One region of the Halobacillus sp. K22 genome, then DNA from elsewhere that is predicted to be linked to it. Evidence: riboswitches for the same ligand, from Rfam matches in the RefSeq annotation. Region 1 holds a riboswitch; each other region holds the start of a gene.

Region 1 (8,318 bases):
CAGCAGTTCGACCGTTATTTTCTAGACGTGTTGAACGGAAAAGAAAACGAAGCATTTCAATTGGTATCTCCAGAGCCTTTTAGCGATCATCCATTAGTCCATTACATTGAAAAATATGAGATTGGTCCACATTTTTGCTATCAGCTGACGATCCTTTCGAATTACAAAAAGCAAGGATATCTGTTGTTTAAGCCAGAGGATGACCATGAATTGACATGGGTGGATTTATCGATTTTAGAGCATACACTTACGGCCTGCGCTTTATATTTTGTGAAAGAAAACGCCATTGAAATGACCGAAATCCGGTTGAAGGATAACTTTCTGCTTGAACTTGCCAAAACTGAAGTCGATATCGATAAGTCGCTGCTGGCGAAAGCCCACCTCCTTGGTTATGACTTAGAGAAGCCGTATGCGTGTCTGGTAGGAGATATTCGTTTTAAAAAACAGATTGATGGACCCGTAGGTTCAGAGGAGCATTCAGTCCAATCTTCGTCCATGCACAGCCGGAACTACTATATTCAAAAGGAAGTGACACATGCGGGGGATATGCTGAAGCGGCAGACGATGACCACGTTTGATGAAGGGGAAGTTATTGTTTATATAGAGGCGGATTCCAAGACATACCCGGAGACGGCTAATCAATTTCTGGATCTCGTGGAGCGGCGCCTTCACGAATTACTTGCCGGTATTACGATCTCCTGGGGAATTTCCTGCCATAAAGACGGTCTGTATACCTTCCACCAGAGCTATGAAGAAGCGGCTACCGCTTTAAATATCGGACGTCAAAAACATGAAGACGGAGATCGTACTTTTTTCAGTGATACCCGTATGAACCGCTTGTTAATGGCTCTTTCACACGAAAAGGAAATTGAATATATTGTCCATAATACGTTGGAAAAACTGATTGAATATGATCAACGAAGACAGACGGACTTAATTCATACGTTCATTGTTTATAACAAATACAACAGTAACGTAAGCCAGACAGCACGTGCCTTAAATCTGCACCGCCAGTCATTGCTGCATCGCTTAAGGAATATTGAACACTTAACAGGGCTTTCTTTATTGGATGCAGATGACCTTTTCCTCCTGGAGCTCAGTGTACGTTTATGGATGTTGAAGAAAATTGAAAAATGAGCGCTCCTTCTGCAGAGGAGCCGCTCATTTTATTCGTTATCGATCAGCAACCATTGTTTCTATTTCCTCGTTACTAGAATCAAGTCTAGTTAGTTGGACCTCCCATTTATCTTCTTCTTCACGATACAAAATCAGCTTTACGGCTAACAGTTTGTCACCCTGGATTTCCATTAAAGCTTTTGACAGAGCCTCGGGAGCTTCCATGTCTGCGCCCTCTACTTGGCTCATTTCAAGAACCGTCACCTGCTCTGCTTCAGCCTGAGTGGGGAAGGATTCACGAACTCCACCTTTCACCCACACTTCTACTTGTTTACCTACCCAGCGGTCTTTAGGAGCATCGGAGACCCACATTGCATTAGGATTGCTGTCTGAATCAGAATCCAGGGGAGCCACCACTAGAATTTGGTCCTCTTTCTGTTCCATAACAAATCCGGTAATTTCAGGAGGAGACGGGTTTTCTTGCTCTGGTGGTTCTTTAGGTTGACTATCGGAATTAGAAGTTGGTGCAGCTGCACACCCGGTCAGAATCATAGTTATAATAAACATGCATGCCAAAGCTCTCATAAACTTGCCTGCCTTTCTATTATTTTTTGAATAAATTACCATGACATCTATCAATAACTTTGTTATAGTAAAAAACAACCAAGTGAATCTATGATTATAACTACTAGGGGAGCCTGAATGGGCTGAGAGGAAAGCAAAGAAGCATTCCGACTCTTAACGAACCTGATCTGGTTAACACCAGCGGAGGGAAGTAGTCTACTATTTATTAGACATTACCCTTATAAGTCAGGTCCTTCCCGGGATCTGGCTTTTTGTTTTTCCCCTACGGAAGGGAGGACAGACATGAACAAAACGAGATTACTAACGACAATGGCTGCATTCATTGCGATTGGAACACTTGGTGCCCAGCTGCTCTGGTTTCCAGCAGGAGTTGCAAAGGCTTATCCAGTCCAGCATGCAGTAAATGTGATGGCAGCTGTGACACTTGGTCCATTACCGGCTGTAACCATAGCTTTTATGATCGGTTTATTACGCCTCCTCCTCGGATTAGGTACACTGCTCGCGTTTCCTGGAGGAATGATCGGTGCTTTTCTTGCGGGTATTTTATACAAATGGGTTCAAAATAGAATGGCAGCAGTTGCCGGTGAAGTGCTTGGTACAGGAGTCATTGGAGCCTTATTCGCTGTTCCTTATGCAAATATACTGATGGGCAGCTCGTCTGGAGCTCTGGTATTTCTACCATCCTTCTTGGTCAGCAGCATATCAGGTGCCATGATAGGATGGATCATCGTTTCAAGAGTTAAATTGGAAAAATATATCTTACAACCATAATACACGGAAACTACTAGGGGCGCGAGTGTTCGCTGAGATAAGGAAATAAATTCCTTGGTCCCTTACCACCTGATCTGGATCATGCCAGCGGAGGGAAGTAGTAAGCAGCCTCACCCCCTTCCCCCCCTTAGTAGCTTCCGAATAAATCAGGAGGCATTTTCATGTCATTTACAGAACAGTTAAGACAAGAAAACCACGATATTTTCGAAAGAATTTTTCACCATCCATTTGTTGAAGGAATTGGAAATGGTCGTCTTCCCTCAGAATCTATAGCTCACTATATAAAAGCAGATTACGAGTATTTAAATGCGTTTATGCACATTTATGGAATTGCGATTTCCAAGTCCACTGAACGTGAAGATATTCAATACTTTAACGAACAGGTCAATTTCATCCTTCATAGTGAAGTGCACCCCCATCATAATTTGTGCGAGTATATCGGCATTCGGTATGAAGATCTTCAGGGTTATCCGCTTCCTCCAACCGCTGATCATTATGTGAAACATATGATGTACCATGCTCAAATGGGAGGTCTTGGTGAAATTATTGCCGCACTCCTTCCTTGTCCCTGGACTTATTTAGAAATAGGAAGATATTTGATGGAGGAGTATGAGCCTGACAAAGATCATCCTTTTTATCCCTGGATAAAATTCTATGCCGAAAGCGAGATGCAAATTCTCACGGATCATTTACGAAGCCGGCTGGATCATTTTGCTGAACAGGCTTCAGAAAAAGAACTCAGCCGTATAAGGGATGCGTATCGGAAAAGCTGTCAGCTGGAATGGTCTTTTTGGGAAATGGCTTATACCTGTGAAGGATGGATTGAAGGAAAGGCGGTGGATGTTAAATGAACCACGTTCCATGCGCATTGACTATTGCGGGCACAGATCCAAGCGGAGGAGCAGGTATCCAGGCTGATTTAAAGACATTCCAGGAATTAAAATGCTACGGGATGTCTGTGATCACATCTGCCGTTGCTCAAAACACCACAGGTGTAAAGGACATTCACCACCTCCCTATTGAATTCCTGGAAAAACAACTTCAGTCGATTTCTGAGGATATGCCAGTTCATGCTTTAAAAACAGGAATGGTCGCTCAAAAAGATATGATGAAAGCAATAGCTAATTGGATTCCGGAGACCAACGCTTTATATGTAATGGATCCCGTTATGATTTCTCAAAGTGGTGATTCCTTAAGTGAAGAAGAATCAAGGGAAGTATTACGAAATCATCTGCTTCCTTTGACGACTTTAGTAACCCCCAACATCCCGGAAGCGGAAGAGATAACTGGGAATAGAATTGAAACTGAGGAAGATATGAAAGAGGCGGCTGAAGCTATCGTCAAGAATTTCGGAGCAGGTGCAGCCTTAGTGAAAGGCGGACACAGGGAAGGGTCAGCCATTGATTTTTTATTTGATGGAAATGAGATCCACACCTTCGAGTCAGCTCGCATTAATACAAAAAACACTCACGGGACCGGCTGCACGTACTCCGCAGCGATTACTGCCTACCTGGCACAGGGCCTCTCGTTAGTTGAAGCTGTAAAACAAGCTAAATATTTTGTAACGGAAGCGATTCGGTATTCCTTCGACCTTGGGCATGGAAGCGGGCCGACCAATCATTTTGCTACTCGTGAGGAGGTTTCTAACAAATGGATGTAAATATCATTAAGGAAGTACGGCAAAAGCAGCCGCTGATTCACCATATTACGAACCAGGTGGTCATGAACTTCAGCGCAAACGGTTTACTTGCTTTTGGTGGTTCACCCATCATGGCACATGCCAGAGAAGAGGTTCAGGATGTAACACGTCTGGCTGATGGGGTCCTTCTTAATATAGGAACGTTAACAGAAAACCAGGTAAGCGCTATGATTTTAGCGGGGCAGGCAGCTAATGAGGCAGGTGTCCCTGTGGTAGTGGACCCAGTTGGTGCAGCTGCCACTAAGTACCGCTCGAAAAGCATTCAAACCATTTTACAAAATGTGAACCCTTCTGTAATTAAAGGAAATGCTGGAGAGCTTGCTCATTTAATTGGAGAAGAAGTAGAGACAAAAGGGGTAGAATCGACGGGTACTGGAAACGAAAAATTAATTGCGGAGAGAGTTGCACAAACCTATGAGACCACTGCTGTTGTCACCGGAAAGATTGACGTAGTATCTGATGGGTCGGAAACCCGGACTAATTCAACAGGAGACCCTCTTTTAGCGAAAGTGACGGGTACAGGCTGCCTGCTCGGTTCTATTCTTGCTGCAAGCTTGTCTGCAAGTGGATTTAGTGTAACTAACATCCATACAGCTCTGGAATTTTTCGGAGCGGCAGCTGAACACGCAGCTTCACAGGAAACAGTACAGGGACCAGGAACATTTGCTTCTCATTTTCTCGATGCATTAGCCATGGACCCTGAACAATTGGGGGAGAGATGATCAGTGACTTTATCTAAGCAGTTAAGAAAGTATCTGGTGATGGGAAGTCAGGACACAGACAGGGATCCTGCAGCTGTCCTGGAAGAGGCCATCCAAGCAGGGATAACCGCTTTTCAATATAGAGAAAAGGGAAGAGGATCACTTGAAGGAGATGCTAAGCTTGAGCTTGGCAGAAAACTCAGAAGTCTTTGCCGGGAGAAAGGGATCCTCTTCATAGTCAATGATGACTTAGACATGGTTGAACCGCTAGAGGCAGACGGGATTCATGTAGGCCAGGAAGACATAAGTGTCGAAGTTATAAGGTCGCAATTTCCAGACAAAATCCTTGGGCTGTCGGTTTCAACAGAGCAGGAAGTAGCCCAAAGTTCATTAGATAAGGTCGACTATCTCGGAGCTGGTCCTGTCTTTCAAACGAGCACGAAGGAAGACGCTAAGCCTGTCGTTGGAACCGACTGGATTAAGCAGCTAAAAGAGGCCTACCCTGATTTACCGGTCGTTGGTATCGGAGGGATCAACACGGAAAATGCTTTTTCGGTCATAGAAGCAGGAGCGTCCGGGGTAGCGGTTGTTTCAGCCATAACACGTGCCGAATCAATAGCTGAAGCCGTGAAACGGTTATAACGAAACTATGATTGCGGTGTCTTTTATGGATTCTGAGCAACGTGATTAACAACGCACACTTATTCCACAATCGGGCCGGATTGTGGAAGACTTAGTTTCGAGATAAGTTGGGGCCGTCACGATATGAGGAGCGGGTTGGTGGGGAAATAACTCGTCTTGTTCCATCACCCAGACACTCGAGTCATAAGCCGCTCATCAACGGATGGGAAAACCGCCATCCTTTTGATGAGCGGCTTATGCTGGTCGTGTCTATCGGGGTGATTCCACATTTGAACATTTTCCTATGGGGGGACGGTGAGCTTCCTCGCTCGTTTCACTCCCTGCGGGATCTCATCTAGTCCCTTCTCCCGTTCTTACACTCATGATCGATGGAGTCCTAAGACAATGCCTAAACGATATGGGGTGCTATCCAGCTCCAGCACCTAGCGTCTAGTGAGACTTCCCTCGCTTCTGTACGATAAGGCAACATCGAATCGCTGCGCTCTTCGTGTTTTCTTTATCTCCGTCAGCTCAGTCCAGTCCATACGCCGCTGCCCAAGGTGCTTCCGCTTTTAACCGGGGAGTCTTGCCTTTTCCCCATCAACCCAGCCACGGGAGAATAACGGACCCTGCTAGAAGAGAGAAGGATCTCCTTCTTAACTGATCTTAAATGCTTTTATGACAAGCTATTCCATATCTTTTTAGCGTGAAAACCCTCATGTTCCTGTTTATCAAGAAGATAACTTAAGTGGTTTCGAGTTTCTGATTTGGACAGGTCCGGAGGGGACGCTGAAGACTCCTGTGGGATGAACATGATCGGTAAGATCTCGCAGGGCTGTGAAGCCCGAGGAAGCTTACCACAGAAGAGGTTCGACTAAGAACGCCACGTCGTGTGGCAACGTCGAACGACCCTGCGTCGTGCAGGGTCGGAAAGCGAAACCGTCCCCCGCAGGACCTACTTCTCACAAAAGGCTCGAAACTGAGTCTTACAAAATCGGAGGCTTAACTTTATATAGTCAACACGGGGATTTAACAGTGCCTTTTGATAAAGGCACTGTATGTTTAGTTTGGTGTTTCCACCGTACGATTACTTGCTTCTTTGAGAACGGTTTAGTTAAAAGGATGAAGGGTAAAAGGGAAGGAAGGTTTAAACAAAGGAAATTACAGGATAAAAATTTATCTATCCAATACATCAATAGAGGAAGTGAGCAAAAAATGAGTCAACAAGCTTGGTCTGTGGATCAAATCCCTTCATTAAAAGATAAAGTAGTCATTGTCACTGGCGGTAACGGCGGCCTTGGATTTGAAGCGGTCAAAGTGTTTGCTGAAAAAGGTGCAACCGTTATTCTGGCTTCAAGATCTTTAGAACGCGGCGAAGAGGCATATGAGGCCATCAGGAAAGACAATCCGAATGCAATTATTGATGTGATGCCTTTAGATCTTCAGGATTTAGATTCGGTAAAGGAATTCGCACGTATTTTTAAAGCTAAATACTTTCGACTGGATATCCTGTTGAATAACGCAGGAGTAATGACGACCCCTTACGGGAAAACGAAAGACGGTTTTGAACAGCAGCTCGGCATTAATCATCTTGGCCATTTTGCTTTGACTGCCCTTCTTTTTGAACGCTTAAAAGAAACGGAGCAATCCCGAGTGGTCAACATTAGCAGTAATGCCCATAAATCCGGAGCTATCGATTTTGATAACCTGATGTTTGAAGGCGGCAAAGGATACAAACCAATGAAGGCCTACTCCCAATCCAAGCTGGCTAATCTGCTGTTCACCTTTGAGCTGCAAAGACGAATTGACCAAGCTGGATTGTCTATAAAAAGCGAAGCGGCTCATCCCGGAGGAGCTCAAACCAACTTGGCGCGACATGTAGAGGACAAATTTCTTTATAAAATGCTTGAAGGAGTGCTTACCCGTGTAACTCAAAGTGCCTATGATGGATCACTTCCGGGTATTCGCGCGGCTACCGACGCTTCTTTAGAAGGCGGGCGCTATTTAGGTCCTTCTGGTTTTATGGAGATGAAAGGTGAACCTGTAGTGGTTGCTCCAAAAACTCATGCCTACGATGTGATGGACGCGGACTTGCTTTGGAAAGAGTCCGAACGATTAACAGGCGTGAAGTTCCCTATATAAGTGAATCAAAGACTAAGCCTTTTTTTTGGGCTTAGTCTTTTTTTAGGATCTAATAATCGTTGTATGTGCTCTTTTCATAAGCAAGTTAATTAAATATAGGCCCGGAAAGTTGAAGACTCGAATTAGAGCCCTTTTCCATCTATCGTTACGGACCCATTTATCTCGAAGTTGGGAGCATATTTCAAAAATCAGCATTGAGATTCAACCGAGCTTTTTTTACGGCTGCCTATAATTAACATAACAGGAATCATAAAAAAAGGTTTAGAGGTTTCGAAAAGGATTATATCGGACTTGGTCATTTATAAAAAAGTATTTTAATATATTAAATCAGTTTTTTTTTATAATGAGCGGGTAAGAAGGGATATATACCAAAAATTAAGAAAGGATTGAGGAGGATTTAGATGGATAGGAAGAAGCTCATTGATTATAAGATTTTTATACCCTCACTAATTATTATTCTGGGTATTAGTATTCCATTTGCTATGTTTGAAAGCGAGTCATTGGAAGTTTTGAATTCTATATTTGATTATATTGTAGAGGTGTTTAGCTGGGGTTATCTCTGGTATGGAATTATTTTGGTTATAGCAGGATTGTATTTATCATTTTCAAAATACGGCCAAGTCGTATTGGGAAATCCTACCGAAAAGCCGCGATTCACTTTATTTGAATATGCATCCATACTA
Region 2 (8,318 bases), on a different contig from region 1:
GCGAGTTATTTCCCCACCAACCCTTATCCATATTACGTAACGGACCTAACTATGTAGAAATCAAGTCTTCAAGTAATGGGAGCTTAACCTTAAAATCATCGCGGAACTTTAAAAGAGCCAAATAAAAAAGCTTAGAGGAATGGCTCTAAGCTTTACTTATTTCATAAAGTGAGTTTGGATTCGCGTTTTTGGAAATCCACATCCTGGTAATATGTGTTTTTAACCAAGGCATTGGGTCCGAGACATTCAACAGCCGGGCAATGACAGTTTAAACTTTTTGCTGTGCTCGACTCCAGCCAGTTTTCAAACGCTTCCGGAAGGGAAGTGTGCTGTATGTTCCCAAGACCAGCTTCATCTGCAAAGTCTGTGACGATGATATCTCCGCTGAATATATTGACGTTTAACCTGGAACGGCCGTCTGGATCATTACGGACAGTTACATTTTTCTCCCGGTATAAGCGTTTTAGCATATCAAGGTCTTCCTGAGAGGAACTGCAAGGATAATAAGGAAGTGTTCCGAATAACATCCACATGTTTTCGTTCCTGTGGTCCAGCAGTCGATTGATTCCTTTGCGCATATCGTCAAGGCTTAAAGTTTCAAGGCTGCTCGCAAAATCTACAGGGTACATTGGATGCACCTCATGCCTGGCACATTTCATCTCGTTCACGTGGTCGTGAATGGCTTCCAGGTAAGGGAAGGTACGCCGGTTAAGCATGGTTTCGGCGGATACCATCACGCCTTCATCGGAAAGGCGCTGGGAGTTTTCAACCATCCGGTCGAAATACATTTTACGATTATCTTCTGAAGGCTTTCTTTCCATACGGGCAAAACCGGTATGTATAAATTCTTCGATGGTGCCCCAATTATGGGAAATGTGCAGCACATCCAGGTATGGAATGATCGGGAGGTACCTTTTATAAGGCAAGGTTAAATTTGAATTGATCTGGGTCCTGACACCGCGGCTGTGTGCATACTTTAACAGCGGCAGTACATATTGGTCTACTGATTTTTTGGACATCATAGGCTCCCCGCCTGTAATGCTAAGCGTTCGTAAGTGAGGAATTTCATTCAGACGTTTAAGTATCATGTCGATGCGCAGTGCATCTGGATCTTTATCTTGGAGTGTGTACCCGACCGCGCAGTGTTCACATCTCATATTGCACAATGTTGTAGTGGTAAATTCTATATTAGAAAGTGTCATTTTTCCGTGCTCTTTTACATCCATATAGGCTTCCCATGGGTCGTATGATGGTGTGAGCTGGCGAAGCGTAGTATTGTTTTCTGACATTATAGGAAACTTCCTTTCTGTGATACGTTTCGATCTGAGTCAAACCTATCCTATTCTAACACTAATTCGTTCCCAACCCCCAGGATTCCTTTATAAAAAGACTCCGTAAAACATCCGTGCCGATATTAAAGTAAAGCTCCCGTTTCTTTAAGACTCAGTTTCGAGATAACTCGGGTCCATTGCCAGAAAAAGGAGGGGGCGGCTACGGAAACAACTCGCTTTCCTGCGGGGGGACTGGCAAGCCTCCTCAGTCGTTACCACTCCTTGTGGGGTCTCGCCTCGCTCCTTCTCCCGCGGGAGTCTCGTCGTTTCCTCCGCCACACCAACGATATCTAATGAACGGACCCTGCTATAGAAGACAGGAGCCAAGCTTTATCTGCCTCAAATGCTTCTATAACAGGATTTCTATACGTAAAAAATCAAGGTGGATTATAGATGATCCTGGTTCATGGGATGGTGTTTATGCAGAGAATTTTGAGCTCTCAATGATCGCAAAGGGGCGGAAGGGAACGGCGAAGACTCCTGCGGGATGAACATGATCGGTGAGATCCCGGAAGGCGAAGCCTGAGGAAGCTCACCACATGCCCGCGGAAAGCGAGTCGTTCCCTGGAGCCCCTTTCTCTACAAAATATCTCGAAACTGAGTCTTCAACTATACGGCCCGATTGCGCAATAAGGGTCTTATGAAAATCAGCAATAAACTTTAACATGGCCATTAAAAAAAGGGGAAAATGATCGTTTTATCGAATTTTAAACAGACGCTGATTAGGAGGCGATTGAATGAAAAAAACGGTATTAATTACGGGTGCTTCTAGCGGCTTTGGTTTTCAAACCGCCGTAAAGTGCGCTGAAAAAGGATTTCACGTGATAGCCACAATGAGAAATATGGATAAAGCCAAGGCATTTTTTTCAGGAGATATAGACGAAGAAATCACTCGCCGAATTGAAATTTGGCCGCTTGATGTGACCGATTCTTTCTCATTATTTGAATTCGAGAATCGAGTGCAGCAGGCTGAACGCATTGATATATTAGTCAACAACGCCGGTTATGCTTTGGGTGGATTTGTTGAACAAGTTCCTATCGAAGCGTACCGACGTCAATTTGAAACAAACGTATTTGGTGTAATTCGCGTAACACAAGCCGTCCTGCCAATTATGAGACGCCAGAAAAGCGGAAAGATCATGAATGTCAGTAGTGTGAGTGGTTTAATCGGCTTTCCGGGATTATCCGCCTATGTTGCATCCAAACATGCACTTGAAGGGTTTTCCGAGAGTCTGCGGCTCGAAATGAAACCATTTGGAGTCGATGTGGCTCTCATTGAGCCTGGATCCTACCAAACGAATATTTGGTCATCTGGAATGGAGCTTCCTGAGGAGACCCACAACCCTGAATCACCATACGCCGATTATATGAAAGATCTTTGGAAAGCTATGCAGCAGGGGAAACGGAGTGACCCTGGCGATGTGTCCCGGTTAATGACTAAGCTGGCTGATAAGGACAGCCTATCCAGACTTCGGTATCCGATTGGCCCCGGTGTCCGGTTAAATATTGCCTTGAAAAGGATTCTTCCCTGGTCATGGCTTGAAAAGCTGATTCTGAGTCAAATACGATCCTCCTAGTTTCGTAATCCAAAATATGGGTAACAGTACAGAAGGAAATGAAAGGGGAGATCGGTCATGGCAGAACAACCAATTATATTAAAAGGAGCAGAGGAAATCCGCTTCGAAGGTAATGAAGTAGGTATCCTCATTTCTCATGGATTTACTGGAACCACTCAAAGCATGAGGCCGCTGGCGGAAGCTTATGCTAGGGAAGGATATACCGTTTTCGGTCCGCGATTAAAAGGCCACGGAACTACACCTGAAGATATGGAAACCACGACCTATGAGGACTGGATCGAGTCCGTAGAAGATGGCTATCATTGGCTGAAAGAACGCTGCGACATGATTTTTGTGGTCGGTTTATCCATGGGGGGTACATTAGCTCTTCATATCGCTGAAAAATTTCCAGATATTAAAGGCGTCATTCCTATTAATGCGGCTATAAAAATCCCGGCAATGGAAGGAACAGTCGCCATGGAAGAGCGTTTTATAGATGCCATTGGTTCCGATATTAAAAATCCGGAAGTGGAAGAACTGGCTTATGAGAGAACGCCTGTAAGTTCAGTAAATCAGCTGCTTACCTTAATGACCCGGGTTGAAGAAGGTCTTTCAGGTGTGCATTGTCCGATTTTAATATTTGTTTCGGATGAAGACCATGTGGTTCCACCTCATAACTCAGAGATGATCTTTGATTCCGTTTTTTCAGAGCACAAAGAAATTGTTCATTTAGAAAATAGCTACCATGTGGCTACGCTTGATCACGACCAGGATCTAATTATAGAGAGAAGTCTTGAATTCTTTGAAATGTATGCAAAGACAATGGGATAACTCTCCGACTTTCAGGGGCGCTAAGACAGATTAGTTGAAACTTAAAAGTAAATCTACTATAATATGGAATATATCAAGAAAAGTAACGGTATAAAGCCTTCAAGGGGAGCCTTCCGGCTGAGAGTGAACGATGTTCAGACCCTTAGAACCTGTCAGTTAATACTGACGCAGGGATGGCGGCTTTTTTGATGGTGCAATGCAGTCGGGAATCCTCCATCAGGAAGCTTCCCTTTTGGCATTGCTTTTTTTGTGTCTTTAAAAGGAGAGGATACAATGCAAAACAGAAGAGTACTATTTATGGTAGAGGTGGCGATTTTCTCAGCACTTGCCATCTTGCTCGATATAATTCCGTTTTTATCCTTTAAGCTGTGGGCTCAGGGCGGATCAATATCATTCGCTATGGTGCCGGTCTTTATTATGGCCTTCCGCTGGGGTGTGAGAGGCGGAGTGTTAACCGGATTGTTACTGGGCTTCTATCAAATCCTGACTGGAGCCATAATCATTACCCCCGTTCAAACCATTATCGACTATATATTGGCTTTTGCCGTCATCGGCCTTGCTGGAGTGGTAGCCAAACCGCTATGGCATTCGATAAAAGAGAATCATAAAAAGTCGTTAGTCATGTGGATAGCTCTCGGCTGTCTCATTGGCAGCTCCCTTAGATTTATTGGCCACTTTATTGCCGGTATCATATTTTACGGGAAGTTTGCACCAGAAGGGCAGCCGGTTTGGTTATATTCCCTGCTCTATAACGGTGGTTATATGCTGCCTGCATTTATCCTGAGCGCCCTGGTGGTCAGTTTACTATTTGTTAAGCGTCCAAAGTTAATTATCAGATAATGAAACCCTGACTAGAGTCCCTCTCTCTAGTCAGGGTTTTTTAGGTGTATTAACCTATTATTTACCAGGTTTGAGCCAAAAGGATTAGGGCTAAACTGTAAAGTGTTTAAAAAAGGGGGGGTAAAATGTGAAAAAACTAAAGAAATTACATAAAAGCAAGGTCTTTTGGATTATATTGGCATTTATAACTATTCTTTCAATTACGATCGGTTATCATACATCCTGGAAGGCACTTCCTGAGGGAGTTTCTTATCAGGGAGATGTCCATTCCATGGATGATATCGAATTCTTTTATGATCTGACTTACGAAAATGAATCAGGGGAAACGGTGTACGATCGGCAAATCTTTCAAGAGTTAAACAACACGATCGCTGAAGCTGATGACTTTATTGTCGCAGATATGTTTTTATTTAATGGTTATACGAATGGAAAGAACGACTTTCCTGCGATCTCAGAAAATCTGGTAAATGCGATTGTTCGGCAGAAAGAAGAAGTTCCTGATCTTAAAGTTGTGTTTATTACCGATCAGATTAACACGATTTATGGGTCCTATGAGTCTGAGACCATCCGCCGTTTGGAGGATGCGGGAGTCGATGTTGTGTTAACCAACCTGAATCAGCTGCGAGATTCCAATCCTGTCTACTCCAGCATCTGGCGTTTGTTTTTTTCCTGGACAGGTACAGACGGTGAAGGCTGGATCGGTAATCCTCTGGCTATAGAGGCTCCCGATGTTACCCTCCGGTCCTATTTAAAATTGTTAAATATTAAAGCCAACCATAGAAAGCTGCTTGTTACGGAGGATGCCGCCATGGTTTCAACAGCTAATCCTCATGATGCCAGCGGCTACCACGAAAACGCAGCGTTCAAAATGGAAGGGCCAATTATTAAAGATATCTTAGAGGCAGAGGAAGCAGTAGTTAATTATTCTGGAGAAGCCGATTTCCCTGAGTATGAAAACCGCTCCTGGGAGAAGCAGGAGGGTAATTTGAGCGCACAGTTTGTAACGGAAGGAAAAATCTATCGCTCGATACAAAAAGAATTGAAAAAAGCGGGAGATGGCGATGAAGTATGGCTCGGCATATATTACTTGTCGGACCGAAATATCATCGACCTTCTGGACAGGGCGGCAGACCGTGGCGCGACGGTTAATATTGTCATGGACCCGAACAAAAAATCCTTTGGCCACGAGAAGCCAGGGCTTCCTAATTTACCGGTAGCAGCGGAAATGGAGCGGCTTGGAAATAACAACATTAACTTACGGTGGTATGATGTAAATATTGAACAGTACCATACAAAAATGCTGTATATTAATAAAGGCAGCGATAGTGTAATCATCGGCGGTTCTGCGAATTACACCCGGCGTAACCTGGCGAATTTGAATCTGGAAGCGGATGTAGTTATTAAAGGAAATTCAGACGAGGATATTTTTCAAGAAGTAGATCAGTATTTTGAACGGATTTGGAGTAATGAGAGCGGGAATTACACAGCGGATTATGAGGAATATCAAGGGAATCTAACTCTTGTTCGCTACATTACCTATCATTTGCAAAAATGGACCTGGTTTACTACCTATTAAAAAAAGCTCACTGACAGCATCAGTGAGCTTTTTACTTTTATTTAGTCTAAAATACCTGAAGATTTCTCCTGATCGGTCAGGATAAGAAGAACTTTACCTTCATCCATATCTTCTTCATATTCTTCAGCTTCAGTTTCTGAAAAGCCCATTTCCTGAAGTTTTGTTCTTAATTCGTCCCCTTGCTTACTGAAAATGTTGCTGATGATATTGGTGAAATCCTGCTCGGAAAACCCGATCGTATTTGCATCCACATTATTAGCAATACGATTAGTACGGTCGTCATCATGGGAAAGAATGTAAATATCTTTTGGATGGATACCATTATCTTGTAATTTTTTAACGTCTGTCATTAATTTTTCATCATTGCTATATTCACGAATCATTGGTTTCATTAGTCTCAGCTCCTCTTTTCTATAATGATGTACAGTAGTAGTAATACCCGTTGATTTATTATAGAAACATAGGAATGTTCTCAAATTTTTTTAAGAAGGAATTATCAGGGCAGGGGTCGAAAGAGTACGGAATGGAGGGAAAAATATGCATATAAATAAATCTAATATTATTGCCACCTTTTCCATCGCCGGACATGATCCGAAGACGGGAGAGTTAGGAGTGGCTGTACAGTCGAAGTTTCTAGGAGTAGGTTCGGTGGTCCCGTGGGCCAAAGCAGGAGTGGGAGCTATTGCTACCCAGGCTTTTGCTAACCCGTCCTACGGGCCGAATGGACTCGCACTTCTTGAAGAAGGTTATTCTGCGAATGAAGTTATTGAGAAACTAACAGCTGAAGATGAATTTTCAGAAGATCGCCAGGTAGGCGTAGTAGATGCAAAAGGAAATACCGCAACATTCACAGGCCAGCAGTGTTACGACTGGGCAGGAGGCATTACAGGGGAACATTATGCGGCCCAGGGAAATATTCTGGTTAACGAAGAAACAGTCACCCACATGGGTCGTGCTTTTGAAGAAGCTTCAGGTTCCCTGGCTGAGCGCTTGTTGGAAGGATTAAAAGCTGCACAGGAAGCTGGAGGAGACAGCCGTGGGAAGCAGTCGGCTGCCATTTATGTGGTCAAGGATAAAGGCGGGTACGGCGGATTAAGTGACGTTTTTGTCGATCTTCGCGTCGATGATCATCCTGAGCCTATCCAGGAGCTAGTGCGCATTTATCAACTGCAGCAGCTCTATTTCGGAGAAACGCTTGAGGAGCATAGGTTGCCGATTGAAGGGGAAGTGAAAGCGGATATTAATGCTCATCTTCACCGCTTAAATTACACGCAAACCGTCGATTTGCCCGACTCTGAATTGTACGATGCTCTAACAGCTTATTTGCATACGGAAAACTTTGAAGGCAGGGAACAGGAAAGAGGCTGGATCGATCAGAAAGTCCTTGCGTTTATGAAAAACCAGAAATAGGGACGAATCTCTTATAAAAAGAGAGCATCCAATCATCTTATTGCTTCTTGTAGATAAGCTCCCGTTACTGTAAGACTCAGTTTCGAGATAAATGGGCCCGTTACTCTAGTTGGAAAAGGGTTGGTGGGGAACTAACTCGTCTTGTTCCATCACCCAGACACTCGAGACATAAGCCGCTCATCAACGAATGGAAAAACCGCCATCCTTTTGATGGTCGGCTTATGCTGGTCGTGTCTAACGGGGCGATTCCACATTTGAACACTTTCCTATGGCCCTACACGATGTGGGGGCGATCGACGTTGCCACAGGACGTGGCGACCTTAGTCGATCCTCCTTTTACCAGGAGCTTCCTCACTCGTTTCACTCCCTGCGGGATCTCACCTAGTTTCTTCTCCCATGGGAGTCTCATCATTTCCTCACCAACCCAGCGATATCTAATTAACGGCCCCCTCTCCAGGAAGGCAAGGACACAGCCTAAACCTCTCGCAAATGCTTATATACCAGCTTTTTCACCTGCATAGATGGAAGAAAGGGGATCGTTGAAAAAGGCGACCCTTTGATGATCAGCCAGGTGCTTTCCTGTATTTTCAGAAAACTATATATCGTCCCCCGCAGGACCTTTCTTCTCACAAAATATCTCGAATTTGAGTCTTCAACTGTCCGGCCCTATCGTAATGAGTCTTTAATAAGAGGTGCATTTCTATTCAATTAATTGGTTAAATATGTTAAATTGAGGTTAATCAAGAATATCATGTCACTTTAATAAAGGTGGTT
Region 3 (8,318 bases), on a different contig from region 1:
AGCGAGCGCATAAAGTCTTAAATATGTTTGAAGAAGAGAGATTATGTGCATATGATGTATGCAGGCGGCTGTTCCCAAAACACGTAGAAAGTCAGTTTGGTTTGACGATGTCTGAAACCATAGGTCAATTGGATTACTTAGAACATATAAATTCTTTAAATGTTGAATTTATAGAGGAACAAAAATATTATGTAAACAGGTGATAGTTATATGAATGAATTGGTCAAAGGAAAAAAAGTCTTGATAACGGGAGCTTCTAGTGGAATTGGTAAATATTTAGCTATTCATGTGGCTCATGAAGGAGGCACTCCTATTTTAGTTGCTCGGTCTGCGGATCGCCTTGCGATTATTAAAGAAAAAATAGAAGCTGCTTTTTCCGTTCCTTGTTACTGGTACAAAGCGGATCTATCAAACGATGCCGAATGGAAAGATGTCATTGATCAAATATGCTATGATCATGGATCGATTGATGGCTTGATTAATAATGCAGGGATGGCTGTGTTCGATCTGGTTTCAGAAGCAAAGTGGCAGGATATCGATCGAATGCTATCCATCAATGTAAAATCGTTATTCCGAACGACTCACCAATTGCTCCCTCATTTCTTGCAGCAAGGGAGAGGACACATTGTGAATATCGCTTCACAGGCAGGAAAGATAGCTACTCCGAAATCCTCTGTTTATGCTGCTACTAAACATGCTGTAATAGGTTTTACGAATGGTCTTCGTATGGAAGTGGAAAATCAGGGGGTTTACGTGACTTCTGTGAACCTTGGTCCAGTACGTACGAACTTCTTTAATCAAGCAGATCCTACAGGAGCCTATGAAAAAGCGGTAGATCGATTTATGCTGGATCCAAATAAAGTAGCGGCTGAGGTGGTCGGCCATTTATTTACTCAGCAAAGGGAAATCAATCTTCCGGCATGGATGAATTCGGGAAGTAAAGTGTACTCTCTTGCCCCTGTTTTTTTGGAAAAAGCGATGGAACGTCAATTTAATAAGAAATAAAGAGTCTGAGTTTTTAAAGGGTGGCGATACTTTCTCGGCGCCCTGAATTTGTTGATAGTGTGATTAAGGTAATTCAGTGAGAACTATTCTATAAGGGACCATATCCTGTTTATAACGGAAAGAGATATTTAAAAAAAGACTAGACACTTTTTAGGACTGAAGGTTTTCTCTTCCATTACCAGGTGGCCGGGGGAACGCGGCTTGGAAGAATAAGCAAGAGAATTGCCATAAGAGGAGCAATTTCTTATGATAGAATTAGGAGGGATAAATGATGAAATTACGTATCACTGATGAGGCTAAAAAAAAGCTTGAAGATTTGAAAGATCCCAGTCGTCCTATTATCCGGCTGTATTATGATACGGAGGGATGTGGTTGTGGAGTGAACGGGCTTCCCACCATTCGGTTTACCGACAAAATTTTGAATACAGATAACTTGGTAGTAAATGCTGAGTATAAAGTTATCATTGATCATCAACAAGCCACTTTCTTTAAGCCGGATATGAAGCTGGATTTCATTAAAAGCAGCTTCCGTCTTTCAAGTCCTGACGGGGTTCTAAATCCAATTATCTCTCCAAAAGATGTGAAAGAAGGCGAAGCCGTATGAGTAAGAAAGGACAAAAAGAAGGATCGCTAAGTGAGCAGTTAAATGAAGATGTATTGACTCGTCTCCGCTCCAAAAAGTCTGAGCTGAAACAGCATGAAGCAGAACGTCATGAGCAAGAGAGGCAGCGCCGCCTCGAGGAAAGAAAAAAACAAGAAGCAAATAAAAGCTTCGAAGAGCTTTTGAATGAAAGTGAACTAGACTGGAAAACGTTTAAAAAATAGGCTTCCATATATCGAATGGAAGCCTGTTTTTTTAAATTCTTATATTTGGATCTATCAAAGTCTCTATACTAAAACAATACATAAGAAGCGACAAAGTAAATGAGGGTCATCAAAAGAGAAGGCGCCACATAACGCCAGTGACTGGTCATATTAGCCGGTCGTAAAAGCAGGAAGATCATAATCAAAGTCATAACGACCCCAAGACTTGCAATGAAAATATGAGAAGCTTGCACAGAGGAGAGGATAGCTCCTTCTCTATATAACAAGTCGGTCAAAGCTAACAGTTGGATATTAAATAAGTTGCTTCCCAGTATAGAACCAATTGCCATATTATAATTGGCCAATCTGAAGGCAGCGTACACAGCTACTAGCTCAGGCAGGGAAGTAGATGCTGCTATTAAAAAACTCCCGACAAAGCTTGCATCAAGTCCTGAGGCTTCAGCCATCCGGTCACCTGAAATCGATAAGGCACTACCAGAAATGAAAACAATGACTGACGCAATAATAAAGCCGATAACTGCTGCTCGCAGCGAGTAATCTTTAGTCAGTCCTTCCACTTCTTGATCGGACTCTCCTCCAGATATAAATTTCATACTGAAGATATAAAGCATTACGATAACGATCATCTCAATACCCACTCCAAAAATCTCGATGGAACCGGGCATCCAAAGTGAAAAAATAATTATAAGAAGGAAAAATAACCCGATAGAAGCCGACGGAATATTTTCCTTATTATTCACTTTTTGAAATAATCGTTGTCTTCTATAGATGATATCCATACTCGCAAGGATGAGAAGATTAAATACATTACTCCCCAGCATATTTCCCACCGCTATATCTGGATTGTCAATATAGACAGCTGTTAAACTTGTTGTTAATTCTGGGAGTGAAGTAGCTCCAGCAATTAAAAATGTACCTACAGCAGCTCCGCTTAAGGAAGATTTCTTGCTAATGACGTCTCCGAATTGGTTGAGGTATACAGCACTAACCACCACGATAGCTGCAGCAAGGATGAATATAAAGTAAATCATAGCGTTCTCCTTTCCGCCAGAACATAAAAAAGACCCTGGCACAAAAAATAAATTGTACCAAGGTCTTGCGTACTAAGCAGAACTTAGCCCAATGAACCAGGTATTAAAAATACCGTATTGACGGTTCACCAGCCGATATCCGGTCGCTACTCCCCTTGTTACTATTAATATAGCTTGAGCAGAACAAAGAGTCAAAGATTAAGTGTTTTCACAATGAAAAATTAATAAATCATAATTCTTCCAATGATTCTCTTTACTCATCACATCTTTAGAAGCATATTTTTTCTATGTGAAACCTGTATAATATTGGAATTTATAAAGAGCGATGTTATACTGAATTTAAATAAATATTAAATAAGCTCTACTAGGGGTGCCTTCGGGCTGAGACAATTACATTTGAACCCTAGAACCTGATCTGGACGATACCAGCGTAGGAAAGTAGAGGGTATAGCATATGTACTTACAAATTATTGCTATAGAACCGCTTCCCTATGGGGGAGCGGTTTTTTTATGCAGGAGCTGGTAAATTTTCTTTTTAAGTTAAGTTCCGAGTCTGAAAAATTAACTTTGTGCCCCTGCCACGTGAGGGGGCACGGCAAGCGAATTCATTTATGTTCACCGTAAACTAATATCTCAATAATAAGTGTTAAACCATTCGGCCCTATATCGTCACTAACCCAAAATAAAAATCGACAATAATGAACAGAGACTAAGGAAAAGGAAGTGTGATGGTGTGACTCGTGAACTTCATATACTTTCCAATGGAAAAAAAGAGTTAGCAGAATTCTTCCACATGGCCCAGTTGATCCAATCAGCTGCCACGGTCATTCACCTTCGTGAAAAGCATCGTTCAGAAAAAGAAATAGAGGAGTGGCTCTCCACTCTTATCCAACATGGAATACCATTGACAAAAATTATTGTGAATTCTTATTACCAGGCAGCGGGGAGGTGGGGAGCAGGAGGAGTACAGCTGCCCGGAGACGCACCCTCTCCGGGAACGGTGAAAAGCCTCTATCCTGACCTTAGAGTCGGCTGTTCGATACATGGGTTGGAAGAGGGGATCCAAAAAGAGCAGGAAGGTGCTGATTATCTTCTCTTTGGTAATATCTATCAGACACAGAGCAAGGAAGGGCTTGGGGGGAAGGGTGTGAAATCGTTAGAAGTATTAACAGAAGCGATTTCGATACCAGTGATAGCAATTGGAGGAATTCAACTGTCGAATTTGAGAAAAGTGCTTCAAACCAATGTATCAGGAGTAGCAGTTATGTCTTCCATTTGTGAAGCGCACGACCCAGAGCTAACAGCCTCAAGGTTTCAAGCAAGCATTCAAAGGAGTGGATATTATGCCTAAGAAATACGATACGGTTATTCTTGGTGGAGGGATCATAGGCTGTTCCACAGCTTTCTATCTATCGAAGAAAGGGCAGCGGGTTTTGGTCCTGGAAAAAGGCAGCATAGGAAACCAAGCTTCCAGTGCAGCTGCAGGAATGCTAGGAGTCCAAGCGGAAATGGATGAGGACAGCCCTATGTTCGAACTAGCGCGCACCAGTCGAGGGATGTTTTCGGAGTTATCAGTAGAATTAAAAGATATAACTGGAATCGACATTGGGCTTTTACAAAAGGGAATGATGAAATTGGCTTTTACAGAAGCACAGTTGGATCGTTATCAGGAAATTGCGGCGAATCAAATGAAAAAAGGAGAAAAAGCATTATGTAAAAATAAAGAGGAATTACTCGAATTGGAACCATGCCTAACTGATTCGGTAGTTGGAGGTATGTTGTTTCCTGAAGAAGGGCACGTGTCCGCTCCTGATCTTACTCAAGCCTTTGCACGTGCAGCAGCTGTAAACGGAGTGACTTTTCGTGAATCTACGGATGTGTACAAATTAATGCGCAAACAAAATCAAGTGATAGGGGCAGCTACAGACGGGGGAGCTTTTTATGCAGATGCCGTTATAGTGGCTGCAGGTGCATGGAGTCAGCGTTTCTTATCTGAGGAAGGACAGGCACTGTATCCTGTAAAGGGAGAAGCACTAGCCGTTAAAACTAAGAGACCACTACTAAATAAAACCATTTTTACGGATGACTGCTATCTTGTCCCTAAAAAAGGCGGGGAAATTATTATTGGAGCGACGACTACTCCTTATACATTTGACAAGCGGGTAACCATAGAGGGAATAGAAGGCTTGATCCAAAAAGCCAAACGACTCCTGCCTTTATTAGGGGGAGCAGAAATTGAGCGCATGTGGGCTGGAACAAGACCTATGACTAGAGACGAACTGCCGGTTCTGGGAAAGCATCCAGAGTGGGAAGGCTTATACTTTAGTACAGGGCATTATCGTAACGGAATATTATTAAGTCCAGTTACTGGGAAACTGTTAGCAGATCTTATTACAGGAGAATCGAATCTTATTACGGATATTTCAGCTTTTTCTCCTGCTCGTTTTCAAAACCATAGGGAGGTGGCTTCGGTATGAAACTAGTTATTAATGGTGATGAAATGAGGGTACCGGATGACGTGAAGAACGTGGAGCAGTTATTATTGCATTTCAAATTAAATAATAAGGCTGCGATTGTCGAGCGAAATCAAGCTATTGTGGAAAAATCGTTATACGCTGAGGAAGCTATAATGAATGAAGACCGAATTGAAATTGTTCATTTTGTAGGAGGAGGATGAGGAAATGTTAACCATAGCTAATCGTAATTTTAATTCAAGGTTGTTGCTGGGTACCGGAAAATATCCTGATTATACCACTCAAAAGCAAGCAGTAGAAATTTCAGAAGCCGAAATCTTAACCTTTTCCGTTCGCCGGATGAATATCTTTGAAGCAGATCAGCCCAATTTCTTAGAAATGATTGATACGGATCAGTACACGCTCCTTCCCAACACGGCAGGAGCAAAAACGGCAGAGGAAGCAGTAAGAACCGCCAAACTTGCTAAAGCATCTGGATTATGCGATATGATAAAGGTAGAAGTTATTGGCGATGAGCGTACTTTGCTTCCTGATCCAATTGAAACGTTGAGAGCTTCTGAGATACTATTGGAAGAAGGCTTTATTGTGTTACCTTATACTTCGGATGATGTTATGCTCGCAAGAAGGCTCCAAGACTTAGGTGTTCATGCAGTGATGCCAGGGGCTTCGCCTATTGGTTCTGGCCAAGGAATTCTCAACCCGTTAAACTTACAATTAATTATAGAGCAGTCAGTAGTTCCGGTTATTGTGGATGCGGGTATAGGTTCACCTGCAGATGCAGCACAGGCGATGGAAATTGGAGCTGACGGTGTTTTACTCAATACGGCTGTGTCTCAAGCGGAGGACCCTGTAAAAATGGCCCTGGCGATGAAGCTCTCTATCGAGGGAGGCCGATTAGGTTATGAATCTGGGAGAATACCTAAGAAAACTTACGCGACAGCAAGCAGTCCTATGGAAGGAATGAGCATTGGTTGAAGGAAAGATATTCTAGACAAGTCTTATTTTCACCTATAGGTGAAAATGGACAGCGTAAACTAAGTGAAAAGCATGTGCTCTTGATTGGAGCAGGAGCTTTAGGGACAAGTAATGCTGAAATGCTAGTTCGTGCAGGTATTGGAAAAATAACGGTAGTCGATCGCGATTATGTCGAATGGAGCAATCTGCAGCGTCAACAGTTGTTCACAGAGAAGGATGCGGCTGAGCGTATTCCAAAAGCAGTAGCTGCAGCTGAGCGATTGAAGGAAGTAAATTCAGAAATTGATATATCAGGTAAGATTATGGATGTTTCGATTTATGAAATTCCTGAACTGGTGGAAGGAGTAGACGTAATTATTGATGCTACCGATAATTTTGAAACCAGAATGCTTCTTAATGATACTTCCCAAAAATATCAAATCCCTTGGATTTATGGAGCCTGCACTGGCAGTTACGGCCTCTCATATACGGTAGTTCCTGGCCAAACGCCATGTTTTTCATGTTTATTAGGCTCTGTTCCCTTAGGAGGGGAAACGTGTGATACCGTTGGGATTATCAGTCCAGCTGTTCAAATTGTCGCTGCCTATCAAAGTACGGAAGCATTGAAACTTCTAGTAGAAGATTTTAAATCCCTTAGAAAAAACCTGTTTTTCTTCGATATTTGGAGAAACCAACAGTCAACCATTAAGGTGGAAAAATTAAAAAAAGAGGATTGTCCTTCGTGCGGTCAGGCAGCCACTTATCCTAATCTCGACCCAGTAAACTTATCTAGAACCGCAGTGTTGTGCGGACGGGACACAGTACAAATCCGTCCAGCAAACAAGAAAAGTAGAAATCTGAATGACCTGTCCGATAGGCTTCAAGACATTGAAGATGGGAAAGTAGAAGCTAATTCATTTCTTGTGAATCTTACGATAGAAGACCGACGGCTGGTGGCTTTTCAGGACGGACGAGTGCTCGTCCATGGTACGAAAGATGTAATCGAAGCTAAATCCCTTTATAACCGCTATATTGGAGGCTGACCTTAATTTTTTAAAGAACGCTCTCTTACATGGAGAGCGTTTTTTATTGAACAGAGAGAAGGATTATTAAGTCTGGAAATAGAAAATAAGATTATAGTTGGGAAATGAGCTCAAAAAGGTAACCAATCCTGTCGACTAATATCGTAAAGTTTGTTTCAATAATTTGAGCAAAAGTTTCTGACTAAAGAGCAGTAAAGAAACACTCTGAAGCAATAAGCAATATAATTTTAGAGGTCACTCCACTGAATAGATCCAGCGATGTACTATCTTATCAGAGAATATACCTGACTTAAATGTGATGGATAGTTCACTGAATCACCTCTTGTTGTTCGCTGCACCTCTTAGGATTTAAGCTTCTCAGCAAAAGCCCCGATTCGTTCAAATAAATGAAGCGCAAAAGCACTCTAATACTTGCATGGGATCTTTTCTACTCTACTTTCTTTTCACTTAGCGACCGTTTAGTGTTTCAACTCCTATTTCTCCAGGAAAAAGGAACGAGCCCCTTTCACAGAATGGAGATCAGAAAATTAAGGTTAACCTTTAAACGCAAACAATAAAGATATAGGTTTGATGAGTGCTCTTTAATGTTTTTTGATGAAGTTATAAGAATTATACCGGAAGTATGAAAATAAAGAGTTAACTATAGCCTAAAGGGTTGGACAGGTGGTCAAAAATGCCCAAATGGAAACAAATGAGGGATATATTTCTAAAGGAGGAAGTCTATTCAGTAGAGAAAAAAGGGGTGGCAATTCTAGGCATTGTAATCATTGCGCTCTTACATTCGTTTACAGAAACTACATTAGATGAGAGCGTAGCAATTATTATAGCAGCCTCACTGATGAGTGGTTATTCCATTATGAAAATGAGACGAAAGGAAAGAAGATTCGAGTTTTCAGTAGTTTTTATTCTAAGTCTGTTACTACTTGCCTGGGGGTTTTACACGATCTTAGGGGCAATAATTTCTGGCTTCTCCTATTAAATAAGAA

Evidence for each region. A riboswitch is a leader RNA that binds a small molecule or an ion and turns the genes downstream of it on or off. The one in region 1 is predicted to bind thiamine pyrophosphate.
Region 2: another riboswitch for thiamine pyrophosphate. It lies ahead of thiT (energy-coupled thiamine transporter ThiT); the one in region 1 lies ahead of tenA (thiaminase II).
Region 3: another riboswitch for thiamine pyrophosphate. It lies ahead of ACTWPM_RS00240 (thiamine phosphate synthase); the one in region 1 lies ahead of tenA (thiaminase II).

The regions. Positions count from the first base shown of each region.
Region 1 covers NZ_JBQQCN010000017.1:55,861-64,178, forward strand. The annotation lists gene ACTWPM_RS13105 (PucR family transcriptional regulator) at 1-1,137, shown strand, start outside; gene ACTWPM_RS13110 (DUF3221 domain-containing protein) at 1,174-1,701, opposite strand; TPP riboswitch at 1,797-1,907, shown strand; gene thiW (energy coupling factor transporter S component ThiW) at 1,984-2,472, shown strand; TPP riboswitch at 2,478-2,585, shown strand; gene tenA (thiaminase II) at 2,634-3,323, shown strand; gene thiD (bifunctional hydroxymethylpyrimidine kinase/phosphomethylpyrimidine kinase) at 3,320-4,132, shown strand; gene thiM (hydroxyethylthiazole kinase) at 4,123-4,893, shown strand; gene thiE (thiamine phosphate synthase) at 4,897-5,514, shown strand; gene ACTWPM_RS13140 (oxidoreductase) at 6,709-7,635, shown strand; gene ACTWPM_RS13145 (BCCT family transporter) at 8,037-8,318, shown strand, end outside.
Region 2 covers NZ_JBQQCN010000003.1:101,208-109,525, forward strand. The annotation lists gene yfkAB (radical SAM/CxCxxxxC motif protein YfkAB) at 162-1,289, opposite strand; gene ACTWPM_RS03570 (SDR family oxidoreductase) at 2,069-2,908, shown strand; gene ACTWPM_RS03575 (alpha/beta hydrolase) at 2,966-3,718, shown strand; TPP riboswitch at 3,811-3,909, shown strand; gene thiT (energy-coupled thiamine transporter ThiT) at 3,992-4,558, shown strand; gene ACTWPM_RS03585 (phospholipase D family protein) at 4,686-6,134, shown strand; gene ACTWPM_RS03590 (general stress protein) at 6,176-6,526, opposite strand; gene ACTWPM_RS03595 (DUF1028 domain-containing protein) at 6,672-7,544, shown strand.
Region 3 covers NZ_JBQQCN010000001.1:44,448-52,765, reverse strand. The annotation lists gene ACTWPM_RS00265 (MBL fold metallo-hydrolase) at 1-203, shown strand, start outside; gene ACTWPM_RS00260 (SDR family NAD(P)-dependent oxidoreductase) at 211-1,005, shown strand; gene ACTWPM_RS00255 (iron-sulfur cluster biosynthesis family protein) at 1,274-1,609, shown strand; gene ACTWPM_RS00250 (YqkE family protein) at 1,606-1,830, shown strand; gene ACTWPM_RS00245 (sodium:calcium antiporter) at 1,899-2,861, opposite strand; TPP riboswitch at 3,218-3,315, shown strand; gene ACTWPM_RS00240 (thiamine phosphate synthase) at 3,595-4,212, shown strand; gene thiO (glycine oxidase ThiO) at 4,205-5,338, shown strand; gene thiS (sulfur carrier protein ThiS) at 5,335-5,538, shown strand; gene ACTWPM_RS00225 (thiazole synthase) at 5,543-6,310, shown strand; gene ACTWPM_RS00220 (thiazole biosynthesis adenylyltransferase ThiF) at 6,307-7,332, shown strand; gene ACTWPM_RS00215 (hypothetical protein) at 8,006-8,311, shown strand.